Regions from separate parts of the Bacillus sp. z14 (2026) genome, predicted to be linked through region 3. Evidence: predicted binding sites of a transcription regulator. Region 3 holds the regulator's gene; each other region holds the start of a gene.
The links. Region 3 encodes LexA, which represses DNA repair genes until DNA is damaged. Its sites were predicted from a motif close to CGAACATATGTTCG; they were not measured.

Region 1 (2,277 bases), on a different contig from region 3:
GAGTATTTTGGCAGAGCCCATTGCTTGCCTTCAAATTTCCCGGCTTCAACTGGACCGGGGAAGTAGTCTTCGAGATTTATTTTATCCTGATCGATGAAGCGGTCTAATTCCATCGCATAGTTAGCTTGGGCGAACTCTGCCGGCCAAACAACATCTGCATCAAATACATCAATTTCAGCACTTTTACTACTGAATGCGGTTACATATTGATCGTGCTGTTGAGTAGAACTATTCGGCATTTCCTGATAGTTTACCTTAATATTCGGATGTTTTTTCTCGAATGCTTCTATCAGTTTTTCTGTACTGCCTGTCGTATCGACTCCTCTGGCATATGTAATTTCAACTGTTTCTTCTTTTGAATCGTTCTCATCATTAGAGGTTTCTTCGGCATCCGAACATGCTGTTAAGGCAATCCCTAAGAAAGCAGCAGAAGAGATGGATAACCATTTTTTAAGTTTCATATTTTCCCTCCTATATTAATGAATACTTGCTTCTTTATAAATTCCTTTAGATTTGGTTAACGAAACCTAATTTTGGATAAAATTTCATACATGATCCTAAAGGCCTATGGACACATTTGAAGTCAGAGGGGTGCCAAATGGAGGGCCAGTCAGCGATTAACTTAGTATCCTGCTGGATTAATCACATGAAATGTAATATATTTGTAGCTGAATAGAATTGCTGGAAAATAGCTGCGTGATTCCAGAGGAAGCAGGTGAGACCTCAGATGAAGATTTTAATAGCTCTTTTAGCTCCAGGTTTATTAGTTGTGCTCTTTTCAAGAGTGACATATAGCTGCATAGTCGGTTTGTGTTTAACGGTTGCCCTAATCGCCGCATCAGCGTATAAAGGCTATACATCATCCTGGCCTCTGATTATAATTGACGCATTTTCATTAACGGCCGGGTATTGGTATTCTCAGCGCATGATCAAAAGAACACCTAAAAGTGCATAAACAACAGACTGAGTCTTCCATATTATTGAGGAAGACTCTTTTATTTTTTTGCAGGATGGGCATAAATGATATTATTAAAGTTAAAAAAGGGAATGTTTGTTCGCTTTTTATTGGTTTGTTTATAGATGATTGTGGTAAAATATTGTTATCAAATAAAACGAGACTTGAGATGAAAATGATGAAAGGGGCTTTTGTGTGAGTAAACAATTTGAATTGGTTTCCAAGTATACTCCTCAAGGAGACCAGCCAACTGCAATTAAAGAGCTAGTGAATGGAATTAATAATGGCGTTAAGCATCAAACGCTGCTTGGCGCTACTGGAACCGGAAAAACATTCACGATTTCAAACGTGATAAAAGAGACTAATAAGCCCACCCTTATCATTGCTCATAATAAGACGCTTGCTGGACAGCTGTACAGTGAATTTAAAGAGTTCTTTCCGAATAATGCAGTCGAGTATTTTGTCAGTTACTATGACTACTATCAGCCTGAAGCGTATGTACCTCAGACTGATACCTTTATAGAAAAGGACGCCAGTATTAATGATGAGATAGATAAACTGCGCCACTCTGCAACATCTGCATTATTTGAGCGGAAGGATGTCATTATTATTGCCAGTGTGTCCTGTATTTATGGCTTGGGTTCTCCAGAAGAATACGGGGAAATGGTTTTATCCATACGAGTTGGCATGGAAATGGAGCGGAATCAGCTATTACGTAAATTGGTCGACATTCAATATGAACGAAATGATATTAACTTTCAACGCGGAGCATTTCGAGTAAGAGGAGATGTAGTAGAGATTTTTCCAGTCTCAAAGGATGAACACTGTGTACGTGTTGAATTTTTCGGCGATGAAGTGGAACGGATCAGAGAGGTGGATGCGCTGACTGGAGAAATTATCGGCGAAAGAGATCATGTAGCTATCTTCCCTGCATCCCACTTCGTTACAAGAGAAGAAAAGATGAGGATTGCTATTCAAAATATTGAGACGGAATTGGAAGAGCAGCTCACCTTTTTAAGAGGTGAAGGAAAGCTTCTCGAAGCACAGCGGTTGGAGCAAAGAACCCGTTACGATCTTGAAATGATGAGAGAAATGGGCTTTTGTTCAGGAATCGAGAACTATTCCCGACATCTGACCTTAAGGCCGCCGGGCTCTACCCCCTATACCCTTATCGATTATTTCCCTAAAGACTTTTTAATGGTTATAGATGAATCCCATGTTACAGTCCCGCAGGTTCGCGGAATGTATAATGGAGACCGCGCCCGGAAAGAGGTACTTGTCAATCATGGTTTCCGTTTGCCGTCCGCAATGGATAATAGGCC
Region 2 (2,277 bases), on a different contig from region 3:
TTTTCGTGATTCATGGATATCCCCCCGTTGCTTTTTTTTATTATAAGTCAGATGAAAAGAAAAATCAACTAAATATTTAAATTATTCAGAAAATTTACTTTGGTAGTTTGAAATAGTTATTTATCATATACCCAGAATATAAAATGAATTAACCGTAACAATCATGGGGGTTCTGGGTTAAAATTGAAATTTTGGTGAATAAACCAATTATTTTAAAATATTATGTTATATTGAAATTGTAGTTTAATTGCAGGATTTATAAGGAGGAAGCTATGGAAAAGAACGTGATTACCAGGAGAGAGGATTACGAAATAAGTCCATTTACATTTGCTGTTGTTCCAGTAGAATACGGATCGAAAACGTATTCTAAAGTGATTGAATTTGATGAAGAAATTTTAGTACCTTTTAGGCCATCGGAAGTAGTAAAATCCAGCTGTGATTATTTTGGGGCTGATTATCCTGGGAGATGCCAGTCGACGAAAAAGCTCCTCGGTATCTCGCATAAAGTGCCGATATCGTTAGAACCGGCTAATCGATTATTCTTTTTTCCTACTACATCTCCTGCAAAAGAATCATGTATTTGGCTTTCTTATGAACACATTGTATCCAGAGTTAAGATTGACGCGACTAAAACCCAAATTAATTTTCATAATAAGCAATCTATCGTTGTTCCAGTTTCATATAGTATCATTGAAAACCAGATGCTCAGAACTGCAATGCTGAAGTCGAAGCTGCTTCAAACCTTAGCAGAGACGGAGCGAAAGACACATTATTTATATAACGCCATGCAAGTTAATGATAGGAATTCAGATTTCCAAGCAAAGCATGGTTTAATGCATTCATCAAATAGTTATAAGGAAGGTCGATGAAACTTATTGCTGTTAATTTTTCAGTTGGTCAGTCCACTGCTTCAAAAAATAATACTCCAGTAATTCCTGTACTTTATTTCGAATACGGGGATTGAAATAATTATGGTATTCCTCATAGCCTTTATACAGAAATAAAAAGGAGGTGAATGATTCGTCTCTTTTTGTTTCTTCCACTTTGAGTTGATGTGTCCTCATATAGTGGCTTGCTTGCTTCAATTCTGCTTGGACCTGTTTCATGGTTTCATCAATTAATAATATGTATGGTTGTTTTAATTTAAGGGGCGATGCTTTTACCACTTGAAGGTCTCGGGCAAGTACGGTGAGGACCATGGGTAGATAGATCGCTTTTTCCATTATATTGCGCTCTTCTGTAGGGATGCGGGTCATGTAAATCGCGTCCTTTCAATGTCTGTAAAAAAACGAACGTATGTTCCTATATAGAATAATCGCTTTTCACATTTTTGACAAGTTTATTTTCTAACTAATTCTCTCCTTACAGCAATCTGATATAATAGGGGTAAGGATTGTTTCAATCTAATGTATATGGGGATATTTATATAGTATGGACTGAATTTGTTATTTGTTTGTGAGGAGAGACTATGGATCTTAATTGGTTAACAGAATGGCTAACATTGGAGCATTTAGCCGAATTAATAAGTGATTATAGAAACTTAGGTCCCATTCCGGGATTGTTGCTCCCGTTTGTTGAAGCGTTCCTTCCTTTTTTGCCTTTGTTTGTTTTTGTGACGGCTAATGCCAATGCTTTTGGCTTATGGATTGGATTTCTTCTCTCCTGGACAGGTGCTGTCGCTGGTGCGATGGTTGTGTTTTATTTGTCCAGAAAATATGGAAAGAAAAAAGCCCTTTCATTTTTACATAGACATTCGGCTGTGCAAAAAGCGATGCTCTGGATCAATCATCATGGATTTGGCCCGTTGTTTATCTTGCTTTGTTTCCCATTCACTCCTTCCGCGATCGTAAATATAGTTTGCGGATTATCTGACATTAGTCCAAAACAATATATGCTTGCTGTCTTTGCAGGGAAATTGGTCATGATCTTTACTATTAGTTATATTGGCCATGACATTATGTCTTTAATTCGCGAACCAGTAAAAAGTATTATTGTTGGTATCGTCATTTTCCTTTTATGGCTAGTAGGCAAACAAGTAGAAATCCGTTTGAATCGGGTGGAACAGAAGGACCATTCGTAGAATGGAAGGATATCTGTGAAGAGTGAAAAAAGCAGTTGTTAATAATTGACTGAAAGTTTATAATTATAACTAAATTATTCCATTAAAGGAGGTGTAGAGATGAATCGTTCTGTGAAGGTATGTTTGCAATGGCTTGAAAACTTGTCATTGATCCGTGCCATTTTTCATGTGCAATTTCGCCAAGGGGGTAGTCTGCC
Region 3 (2,277 bases):
CTTTTGAGAGATCATAGCCTTTTCTGTTTAAATTCTCCGTAATTTCAGCAAATGTTAATCCTTTAATACGCAGCTCAATAACCTCCTGTAAAGGTACCTCTGACCTTTCTCTTCCGCCTCCAAGATGTTGATTTGCTAAATTTCTTTGTGGTTTATATCCATTTTCAATTGCTCGTTTCATCCCTCTTCTGATTTTACTGTTTTGTAATTTTCGCTGATATTCCTCTACTATACTGATGATTTGCAAAAGCATGGCATCTGTTTCAGAAACCTCAAGCTCACCATTATGAGTAACCGTATATAATTTAACCCCTTCTTTATAGATGCAATGTAATAGAGCAATCTTGGCATTTCCTCTGCCCAGTCTTGTTTCATCCTGAATCAAGAGACCCTCGATTTCTCTATTTTTCATTTTTTCCAGCAAGATTAGAATGCCTTCTCGTTCTAAATCATATCCACTGGCTTGTTCTTTCTCGATTATTACCACCTCGAACCCCTTTATGGCAGCCAGTCTTGTTAACTCCTGCTCCTGCCTTTCCAGTGATGTTTCCTGTGAACTTTTATCTGTGCTGACTCTGCAATAAATTCCAACCTTCATTTTCTCTCACCATTCTTCTTTACATATAGATAAGGCCGGGAAACATTCCCGACCTTACTGATTATATAGTTATTTATCAGAATCTGCTAAGTGTAGCATTTCTGTATTTTCGTTCATTTTCTTTACAGGAATCACAATCGTTTGCCCTTCCTTTAAATGATTAATGTGCAAGTCATTATGTTCCTGAACCCAAGAGACAAATTCAGTCTGTGTCATTTCGCTGCCGTCAAAACGTTCAGCCATATCCCAAACTGTATCTCCTTTTTTAACCGTGATTTGTTGATAATCGTCTTTTGGTGCTTCAATATTTGTTACTATCATTGTAGTTATTAATAAGAAAAGACCGATAAAAAACAAGATGGAATAATTATAAGAAGTCCATAATTTTTTCATAAATAAACCCCCATCGAATGTATGTTCGTTTAATATAAATCAAGTATAAACCGAACAAACGTTTTGTGTCAATACAAAAAACGAACTTATGTTTGTACTGTTAAACAGGAAATGATATACTAAAAACAAGAAAAGCTAAAAGAGGTGCGGGAGATGACTACTAAATTATCCAAACGGCAACAGGATATTTTGCTATATATTAAAGAAGAAGTAAAAACGAAGGGCTATCCGCCTTCCGTTCGAGAAATTGGCGAAGCAGTCGGACTGGCTTCTAGTTCCACGGTTCATGGTCACTTAGCGCGATTGGAAAGCAAAGGACTCATCAGACGAGATCCTACCAAACCACGTGCTATTGAAATCCTGGATATGGATCCACATGACCATATTCCAAAAACAAATTCAGTTAATGTACCATTAATCGGGAAAGTAACTGCAGGGCAGCCTATTACAGCTATCGAAAATATAGAAGAATACTTCCCTCTGCCTGAGCATATGGCTCCTGCCGATGAAAATGTGTTTATGCTAGAAATTATGGGCGACAGTATGATTGAAGCTGGAATACTTAACGGTGACTATGTAATTGTTCGCCAGCAGCATACAGCAAACAACGGTGAAATTGTCGTAGCCATGACTGAAGATGATGAAGCTACCGTTAAACGTTTCTTTAAAGAAGATACTCATTTCCGTCTGCAGCCTGAAAATTCTATGCTCGAGCCTATCATTCTACAAAATGTCAGCATCCTTGGCAAAGTGATCGGGTTATACAGAAATATTCAATAAGAACGTTGGGACCGGCTTTCAGCCGGTTCTACTTTTGTGTTTAAAATCTATTATCTCTATTTTCTCTATTAAACATATGCATTTAAGATTGGCATATTCCATTTTATAAATAGATTAATACTTTTATTTATCTCGTTGTTTACATAATATTATTATGTGATACAAAAAAGCTTGCAACCATTTTGATTGCAAGCTTGAAGGTCCTATATATCCCATCCTTTGTAATAGTATCTTGATCGTTTACTCTCTTCATAACACGACTGGCAAATAGCAAATGGATAATTCCAGCTTAACGGCTTATTGCATGACCGACACTTTGTTTGATATTTTTTAACCCCTTTTCTTAACTGATTATGTGCATCTGAACTGATTTCTTCTCTTACTCGCTCCCAATAGACCGTTTCACTTCTTCGATCTAATTTATACAAAAACAATAAATGCAATCCTACTGATTTATAAGATAATTCAAGTTCATCCAAGGAATCTTTCTTTATTAAAGGCTCTCT

Region 1: the regulator LexA is predicted to act here: its motif matches at 1,045-1,058, upstream of uvrB (excinuclease ABC subunit UvrB).
Region 2: the regulator LexA is predicted to act here: its motif matches at 1,290-1,303, upstream of AC4G3O_RS06875 (YhjD family protein).

What each region holds. Positions count from the first base shown of each region.
Region 1 is NZ_JBZFQK010000003.1:257,230-259,506, reverse strand. It holds gene AC4G3O_RS12290 (ABC transporter substrate-binding protein) at 1-461, opposite strand, end outside; gene AC4G3O_RS12285 (CsbA family protein) at 728-955, shown strand; gene uvrB (excinuclease ABC subunit UvrB) at 1,151-2,277, shown strand, end outside.
Region 2 is NZ_JBZFQK010000002.1:177,331-179,607, forward strand. It holds gene AC4G3O_RS06865 (IDEAL domain-containing protein) at 1-14, opposite strand, end outside; gene AC4G3O_RS06870 (competence protein ComK) at 273-869, shown strand; gene AC4G3O_RS06875 (YhjD family protein) at 882-1,256, opposite strand; gene AC4G3O_RS06880 (TVP38/TMEM64 family protein) at 1,469-2,080, shown strand; gene AC4G3O_RS06885 (RAxF-45 family protein) at 2,180-2,277, shown strand, end outside.
Region 3 is NZ_JBZFQK010000009.1:18,641-20,917, forward strand. It holds gene AC4G3O_RS17940 (YneB family resolvase-like protein) at 1-598, opposite strand, end outside; gene yneA (cell division suppressor protein YneA) at 668-991, opposite strand; gene lexA (transcriptional repressor LexA) at 1,145-1,771, shown strand; gene AC4G3O_RS17955 (helicase-related protein) at 1,975-2,277, opposite strand, start outside.